Regions from separate parts of the Shewanella sp. LZH-2 genome, predicted to be linked through region 1. Evidence: predicted binding sites of a transcription regulator. Region 1 holds the regulator's gene; the other holds the start of a gene.
What was found. The regulator LexA, encoded in region 1, represses DNA repair genes until DNA is damaged. The targets are predictions, from matches to a motif close to TACTGTATNNNNATACAGTA.
Positions count from the first base shown of each region.

Region 1 (4,678 bases):
CGAATAGCACCAAAGACTTGCCATACAGATTCTTTCTGTTTTTTCTTACCGCTTAGCTCTTTGTGATAGGTCGCCACTTCCATCACGTGATCGTAGCCTAAATACACAGGCACTAAGGTGACTGGGCGTTCGATACCACGCAGCACACTGTTGATCGTCATAGCGATCATGCCCGTTTTAGGCGCCAATAGACGACCGGTACGAGAACGGCCACCTTCAGAGAAATACTCAACCGAATATCCCTTAGCAAACAGCTGATCGAGGTACTCACGGAACACGGCCGTATAGAGTTTGTTGCCGTTAAAACTACGGCGAATAAAGAAAGCCCCGCCACGGCGGAACAGCGGCCCCGCAGGCCAGAAGTTTAGGTTGATACCCGCAGCAATATGCGGCGGCACCATACCTTGGTAATACAGAATGTAAGATAACAGCAGGTAATCCATATGGCTGCGATGGCAGGGCACATACACAATCTCATGACCATCGTGGTGTAACTGCCGAATATGCTCGGCACCTTTGATGTTAATACCGCTGTAGAGCTTGTTCCATAACCACGTTAAAAAGCGCTCAGCAATACGTACGAGACTATCGGAATAATTTGCTGCAATTTCATCAAGATATTCAATTGCCGTTTCACGCGCTTGGGTTTCAGAAATCTTCTTGCTCGCGGCTTCTTCCTGAATCGCCTTGCGTAAGGATTCAGATTTCAGCAAGGAATGGAATAACGCCTGACGATTAGGCAACACAGGCCCCGTCATCACCTTACGTTGGCGGCGAAAATGCACTCTCGCTACTCGAGCCAATTTATGGGCAATGCCCATATCGGTACCATGTTCGTCGGCCATGTAACGCAGCGATACCGCATTAGAAAATTGCACAAAGTTGTGACGGCCCAAAAATAGGATCATCAAGCACTTACGTAACCAAGTAGGGTTCTCGCGCTCAAGCACTGCCGCCTTCATGGTGTCGTCTTCTTTACCCGGAGTACGACCCCAATACAGACTCACAGGCACCAGCTGGATATCTAACTCTGGCTTTTCCTTATGGACGGCCAACAAACGCATAAAACATTCGAGGAATGGCTCATTGCTGGCGCGTTCACCAAATAAGGGCTTACGACCTTCAAGGCATACCACCCGTGGCGCCACAACGCCATTCACCACCAGCGGCTCGTAAGGGCTTGGCAAACCAAGTTTCGTGGTGATCTCGCTTAACGCAGCAATATCACTCAGGGATTCTGTTTTCATTACATAAGCAAGCGGTCTGGAGGCATCCAGATTCAGATCGGCAAAGGGATCCTGTGGCACAACAATAGTGTGCACTAAGTGCTTTTGGATCCAACGTAATGATTTCAACCAAAGAGAGTCTTGTTTAGGCATTATTCTTATGCAATGTAAGTACGTTCATTAGCCCCATAGAATACCAGATTCTAGAGAATATACCCAAACAACCTAAAGATGCAGGATTCAGCAGCTGATTTTAATGACTTAGTAACGCACTTTAGGCAACGCCATTTATTGCTGCCGTGCAAATGGCATTCACCCCATAGATGACGATTACGGTTATTTGCAGATCTAGCTGACCAAGTTAAAAGTGGTTAATACTTGCACTACAAATAATACTGTATATACTAACAGTAACTGTATAGAAAAACAGGAAAGACCATGAGACCGTTGACGCCACGCCAAGCCGAAATTTTAGAGCTGATTAAACGTAATATTGCCGAGACTGGCATGCCACCCACTCGGGCCGAAATTGCCACCCGTTTGGGTTTTAAAAGTGCAAATGCCGCAGAAGAACACCTTAAGGCATTGGCGAAAAAAGGCTGCATCGAGATCATGCCTGGTACTTCCCGCGGGATCCGTCTCCCTGTAGAGGAAGAAGATAACCGCGAAACAGGCTTGCCACTGATTGGCCAAGTGGCAGCGGGTGAACCTATTCTCGCCCAAGAGCATGTCGAACAGTATTACCAAGTCGACCCCAGCATGTTCCACCCTGCTGCCGATTTCCTGCTGCGCGTAAAAGGCGACAGTATGAAGAATATCGGCATCCTTGAGGGTGACCTGCTTGCCGTTCATAAAGTACAACAAGCGCGCAATGGACAAGTTGTTGTTGCTCGCGTTGATGATGATGTAACCGTAAAACGCTTTGAAAAAAAAGGTAATTTAGTCTACCTACATGCCGAGAATGAAGACTATTCACCGATTAAAGTCGATTTGAGTTTCCAAAGTCTAACAATTGAAGGGCTCGCCGTAGGGGTGATCCGCAACGGAGATTGGCTATGAACAAACTATTAGGTAATGCCCCGCGTCACCCCGGTTTATGGCTCGATACGGTTCGAGATACAGAGACCGACTGGCAGCATACATCAATAGTCACTATGCCAACTCAGAGCCAAGGGCGCCAAGAGCTGACACAGCTGAGCAAACAACTTGCCCAACTGAGCCAACAGGGAAGATGGATAGTGCTCATCAACCCACCTAGTATTGGCTACAAGCAGCTATTAGCAAACGCAGGTGTGCGTATGGATCGCGTACTATTGGTTCACGCAAAAGATGAGGTCGAAACCCTTTGGGCGATGGAAAAAGCCTTAACCAGTGGCACATCTAGCGCAGTGATTACTTGGATTAACGCCCTAGATACTCGCGATAATCGTCGCCTACAAATTGTAGCAAAGAGCGCACGTGCAATGGGTATCGTGCTTGAAGGTTCAACGAATGACCAACCTTCTAGCACCAATCTCACACAATCGGCTAAATTTACTCAACCCGCATTTTTCAGCTCTGTTCATTAAAAATTTTTCACACCGTATTTAGCCTTGAAAGCCGCCTCACCTGTGAATGTGAGGCTTTTTTTTGGCAATTTTTCAGACAATTAGAAAAAGAAGTGATCTTGATCAATTTTTAAACAGCAAGTATGTTTGATTTAGGCGCACATGATATATCGCCTGTTTAGGCAGAAATATCGCGTTATTTTCGAATATCGCTCGCCCACAAAAATTGAGAATAATGGGTTTATTCAGCAGTATGTGCCAGTGTGGCTAATACCAGCAGTAACAATACTTGATCATAAGTAAGCCGCCAACGCACGTTGAAGTCAGAAACACTTTTTTGGGAACTGAAGAGTTTGCATAGAGTTGAGACTTACTGTGTTGCTCTTCTTTGTAGTTGCTATTTGCAATTAGCAGAGGAGAAGTCTTGTGAAGCAATGGTTGTATTGTTTACTCGTGGTGCTATTCGCCCCACCGTTGGCCGCAGCAGACATGCGGTTCAATATGACGCCTGGCGTAACAGAAATCAGTGGCAAGGTATACCACCTGCACATGACGATTCTGTATATCTGCTGCGCGATAGGCTTAGTGGTTTTTGGCGTGATGATTTATGCCATGATCAACCACAGAAAATCCAAGGGCGCGGTCGCGTCACACTTCCATGAGAGTACAAAAGTTGAGATCGCTTGGACGATAATTCCCTTTATCATTCTGATCTTAATGGCGATTCCGGCAACTAAAACTCTGATTGCCATGGAAGACCCCAGCAATGCCGATCTCACGGTAAAAGTCACAGGATCGCAATGGAAGTGGCATTACAGCTATTTCGATCAAGATATTGAGTTTTACAGTATTCTCGCCACACCAAGACCTCAAATCGAAGGTAGTGAGGCCAAGGGAGAGCACTACTTACTCGAGGTCGATAAGCCCCTTGTCCTGCCTGTAAATAGAAAAATCCGCTTTCTGATGACTTCTGAAGATGTTATCCATTCATGGTGGGTACCAGATTTTGCAGTGAAAAAAGATGCTAACCCAGGGTTTATCAACGAGGCGTGGACCCGTATCGATAAACCCGGCATTTACCGTGGCCAATGTGCCGAACTTTGCGGCAAAGATCATGGATTTATGCCGATAGTGGTTCAGGCACTGCCCGAAGCCGAGTTCGATGCTTGGGTTGCAGAACAAAAACAAGCTGCCAATGCCGCAGCGCAAGCCGCACAAGCCGCCTTATCACAAACACTGAGTAAAGAAGAGCTGATGACTCAGGGTGAGCAAGTTTACCTTGGTCACTGCGCAGCCTGCCATCAACCTAATGGCGAAGGTCTCAAAGGCGTATTCCCTCATCTCAAAGGCAGCCCCATCGCTACCGGGCCACTGAGCGGTCATCTTGAAATCGTGCTCAATGGTAAAACGGGTACGGCCATGCAAGCCTTCAGTAAACAATTAACGCCCCAAGAAATTGCCGCAGTGATTACCTATGAGCGTAATGCGTGGGGCAATAACACGGGGGATACGGTGCAAGCCAAAGACGTTGATGCCCATAAATCCGGTGGCACCAATAGCGAACCAGTAGCAACGACTCAGCCCCCCTCAACCACCGATGCGCCCAAAGCGGCGACAGAGCCCATCGCCAGTGTCGATCCCGCGAGTCTTCCAACGCTCAGCCATGATGAACTGATGGCCGAAGGAGAAAAGACCTATGCCACAGTTTGCGCCGCCTGCCACCAGCTAACGGGTGCAGGTATGCCTCCCGCCTTCCCCGCCCTTGCTGGTAGCGTTATTGCAACAGGCCCAGTCGCCAATCACATCGATATAGTGATGCACGGTAAACCGGGCACGGCGATGCAGGCATTTGGCAACCAACTCACGCTACAACAGCTTGCCGCCATCATTACCTATGAGCGCAAT
Region 1 is NZ_CP069350.1:4,432,137-4,436,814, forward strand. Features, by position in the region: gene plsB (glycerol-3-phosphate 1-O-acyltransferase PlsB) at 1-1,379, opposite strand, end outside; gene lexA (transcriptional repressor LexA) at 1,665-2,285, shown strand; gene JM642_RS19435 (SulA-like leucine-rich domain-containing protein) at 2,282-2,794, shown strand; gene coxB (cytochrome c oxidase subunit II) at 3,200-4,678, shown strand, end outside.

Region 2 (4,678 bases), 890 kb from region 1:
CCGCCAGGCTTACGCTATCAGCACAAGGGCTTGCCCACGCCAGCGAAATGGCCAAGCAAACCTTAAGGACACAGGAAGAAACGACTCGGAAAGTGGCTGATGCAAGCGACCATATCGCAGCCTCTGTGCAAGAGGTTTCAAGCAGCGCTAACCATGCAGCAGAGGCGGCTAAACAGGCTGACAACTATACCGCCACAGGCCAAGAAAAAGTACAAAACACCATAGCTGTTATCCGACAACTCGCCCAAGATGTTAGCCAAGCAGAAAACCAAATTAACAAGCTAGAGCTCGAAGGGCAGCACATAGGAAAAGTACTTGAAGTGATTCAAGCTATCGCCGAACAAACCAATTTACTTGCCCTAAATGCTGCTATTGAAGCCGCTCGTGCAGGAGAACAAGGCCGAGGTTTTGCCGTCGTGGCCGATGAAGTGCGCTCTCTCGCCTCCAAAACCCATCAATCAACGGAGGAAATAAAACTGATGATAGCGAATGTCCAAAATGGCACTCAAAGTGCCGTTGCAGCTATCAATATAGGTAATCAAAAAGCGATTGCTAGTGTGGAAGCCGCCAGCAATGCTGGAGAAGCTTTGGCTCATATTGCGGAAATGGTGAGCGAAATCAGCGAAATGAATAATCAAATCGCGCTTGCCGCGAAAGCACAGTCAATAATGGAAAACGAAAGCCATCACAATATTCAGCATATTGCAGAGCAATCAGAAGAGAGTCGACATACAACAGACGAAATCCATGCTGCAAGTATCCAACTTTCAACCATGGCGAATGAACTAACAGCCTTAGTCAGCCGCTTTAAGTTATAGCGATTGATAACGTGTAAGGGATGAGATTGATTAAATTGATAACGCGAGTTGGGTTTGCAATGGATCAACCTTCGCAATCGGTGATTTATCAGTAAGTCCCACAGCCACGCCGAGTAGCCGAATCCCCCTCCCTTCTTGCCTTGTCATTGCCTGGGATAATAATTCGTAAAACATCATCACAGACACATCATTACTGCGATGTTCAATGGTTGTTTGTTTAAAGTCACTGAATTTAAGCTTCACCACCTGCTTATGGATTTGTCGATCCTTGGCACTACGACTTAGGCGAGTTGATAACTCTTGTATTAATCCAGACATCACTTGCTGGCACTGCTCGAGGGTATAAATATCCTGCGCCAACGTAGTTTCAACGCCGACAGATTTACGCTCGCGACTCACTGATAACCCACGCTCATCAATCCCATGGGATCTTTCAATTAATACGGCACCAAATTTGCCAAAACGAGTAATAAGGTCTTGTTTTGGATAAGTTTGTATATCTCCGCAAGTATTTAACCCCAAAGAGGAAAGTTTTTCTGCGGTGACTTTCCCCACACCGGGGATCTTGCGTAGGGATAAGGTTTTAATGAACTCAGGAACCTTGTCGGGCGAAATAACATACAAACCATTAGGTTTATTTAAGTCAGAGGCCACCTTGGCGAGGAATTTAACAGGAGCAACGCCAGCCGAAGCAGTAAGCCCTGTTTCGGCCAAAATATCATGGCGAATCGCTTCAGCAATCAGAGTTGCAGAGCCCTTAAACAGCTTGCAATCGCTAACATCTAAGTAGGCTTCATCGAGGGAGAGGGGTTCAATCAATTCAGTGTATCGAGAGAAGATTGCGCGAATTTGTTGCGATACATCCTTATAGACCTGCATTCGACCGGGGACAAGAATTAAGTCTGGGCACAGTTTAAGCGCATAAGCTGTTGCCATAGCAGAGCGCACACCAAATCGGCGCGCTTCGTAATTACAGGTGCTGATAACCCCTCGCCGCTCACGGCTCCCACCAACGGCCAGCGGTTTACCACGGTATTCGGGAAAGTCTCGCATTTCCACCGCAGCAAAGTAGCAATCCATATCAACATGAATGATTTTTCGCACTAAAGGTTCCTCCAACACCCAAAATACTGTATATAAAAACAGTAATCAAGTATCTAGGACATATTTACGCAGTCGCGAAGTTCATCTATCGACTCAAGCATCCTTATCCAAGCATAACATTCCCAAAAAAACCAAAGGAGTGCTAAGGCTCCTTTGGTTTTAAAACAACAGCGTTTAAATTTTAAATTGACCAATATTACGTGTCAGTTCTCGAGTTGCTTGCTCAAATCCTTGTAGACTTTGGGAGAGATCTTGGCTCGACAATAGGGATTGATCGGATAAACCACGCACGCTCACCACGTTTTGCGCCACTTCATCGGCAACCACTGCCTGCTGGCCTATCGCCACGGTAATTTCCACCGTTTGCTGCTGGATAGACGTAATCGCACTGGCAATGTCACTGAGGGCTTGTTCGACTTGCGTGGTTAAGTCTTGCCCTACTCTTGCCTGCTCAACCCCTGATTCCATCACTTGTTCAGCCTGAAGCGCACTCTGTTGCAAGGTTTGGATAATGCCTTGAATATTGGCGGTAGAATCTTGGGTACGCAAAGCCAGCGTGCGCACTTCGTCAGCAACAACGGCGAAGCCTCGGCCTTGATCACCCGCTCGCGCCGCCTCAATGGCCGCATTAAGCGCCAGCAAGTTAGTTTGGTCGGCAATATTGCGGATCACGCTCAAGACTTCACCAATTTGCTCTGAGCTGCTTCGTAACCGCTTAATCACATTAGCCGCTTCGATGACTTGAACCGATAATGCCTTCATCCCTTCGGTCGCACGGGACACGATTTGCGTACCGCCAAGGGCCTGAGTCTGTGCCTTTTCGGCAAAATCATTTGCGCGTTGAGCACTTATCGCCATTTCTTGGCTCGTCTGCGCCATTTGAGTTGCTGCCGTGGCGACAGAATCGATTTGTTGTTTTTGCGATGATACCGACGAGACAGCTAAATCACACACTTGGCGCGCATCCATCACTCCAGTGCCGACCTCTTGGGTTAAGCTACGGGTATGCAGCAACATTTGCTGAACCTTTTCAGCAAAACGATTGAAAGCATCACCCAGTTTACCTAGCTCATCTTCCCGTTCCATTAAAATGCGTTGGGATAAGTCACTGTCACCCTCGGCAATGTCTTCCATCGCATCGAGTAACTTGCTGAGCTGGCGTCTAAAAGGCAATAACATCAGCCAGACAGTAATGCCGACCAAAAGCATAATCCCCAAGGCAACAAAACAAGCATTCCAAAAGGCTTTGGTAACAGGCGCTTCAATTACTTCATGGGGCAACATAAAGGCTAAGTGCCATTTCTGCTTAGGATAATCACCGCCTACAGTCACAAAGGTCACTCGCTGTGATACGCCATTAAAACTGACCTCGGCAAACCCCTGAGGCTCGCGCTGCATTTGTTGCATTAATGCTGTAAAACCGGAGGTATCTTTAAATTGGCTATCAACCTGATTAGCAAGTGAGCCCGGCGGGAATTTATCCGAGAATCCAGGGAAATACACAAGCTTACCTTCATCCGTCATCAGGAAGGCTTGGCCATAGTTGCGGTATTTAATCGGTGCTAACAGGTTTTTACCAATGGTATCGATCAGAATATCCATACCACCAATGCCAATAAGTTCGCCATTAGCACTATAGACTGGGGTTTTAACCGTTGCAGAAATAGAACCATCGTTGGCATCGACCGCAGGATCGCCCACAAACAAGCTACGCTGGTCAATCGCCTCCTGCCACCAAGGACGCTTATTAGTGTAATAATCAGGATCGCCATCGAAGCGTCCATTAAGATCAAAATACTCAAAGGTGTTTGCCGAACCAAAGAATACTGATTTCACATCGCTATCACGGTCGGAAAACGAGCGAAAATAACGAATAATATCTTGATATTGCTGATCCTGCGCCAGATTACTGCCCCGGGCATGATACTGACTAAACCAGTTGATAAGCCTAGGCTCGGCAAATACCGAGTGGATTACTTGCCCCTTGGCAACAAAGTAACCACCAATCTCATTCGCCTTGAGAGCTACAAGTGCCGAAATGTCGGCATCCACCTGCTTACGTGTATTATTACTTTCTTTATTCACGAGCAAAGCAGCAACTAAAGTAAGCAGTACAGCGAGGGCACCGACGATAGTTACCACTAACTGCAAACTTAGAGAACGTTTTATATATCTCATTCATCTTCCCGTCTGGTTAACCAACCACTTAACATAAAAGCCTGCAAAAACAGCTTCACACGGTAACAATTTTTACCCGCCAACAACAGCCAAAATGATGAGAAAAAACGTAAACAAGTATTTGTAAAGAATAGATATTAATGAAATAACAGGAATCGCTAAACAATCCACCTCAAACAGAACATCTCATTACTACAGCTAATTTTTACAGAGTGTTAGACTAAATACTCAAAATCCCAAAACAAAGGCCAGTCATAAAATGACTGGCCTTTATGCTTGAGCCGCGCAATCGGATATTGTTACATCTTAGTTTGCAGATAATTCGCTAAACCAATGCGGTCAATTAAACCGAGCTGCTTCTCAAGCCAATACATATGGTCAGACTCAGTATCGTCGAGTAACACTTCCAAGATCTCACGGGTTTGATAATCTTTTTTCTGCTCACACAACGCGATGACTTTGCGTAAATCATCGGCAACTTTATATTCATAGGCAAGATCGTTACGCAGCATCTCTTCGACAGTCGAGCCAATATTGAGCGCTTCCCTTGCAGCCACATTGGGCACACCTTCGAGGAA
Region 2 is NZ_CP069350.1:3,538,746-3,543,423, forward strand. Features, by position in the region: gene JM642_RS15615 (methyl-accepting chemotaxis protein) at 1-818, shown strand, start outside; gene dinB (DNA polymerase IV) at 849-1,922, opposite strand; gene JM642_RS15625 (methyl-accepting chemotaxis protein) at 2,097-4,100, opposite strand; gene bfr (bacterioferritin) at 4,400-4,678, opposite strand, start outside.
Region 2: dinB (DNA polymerase IV) is a predicted target of LexA. The motif match lies at 1,947-1,966, and genes of this name have one in related genera.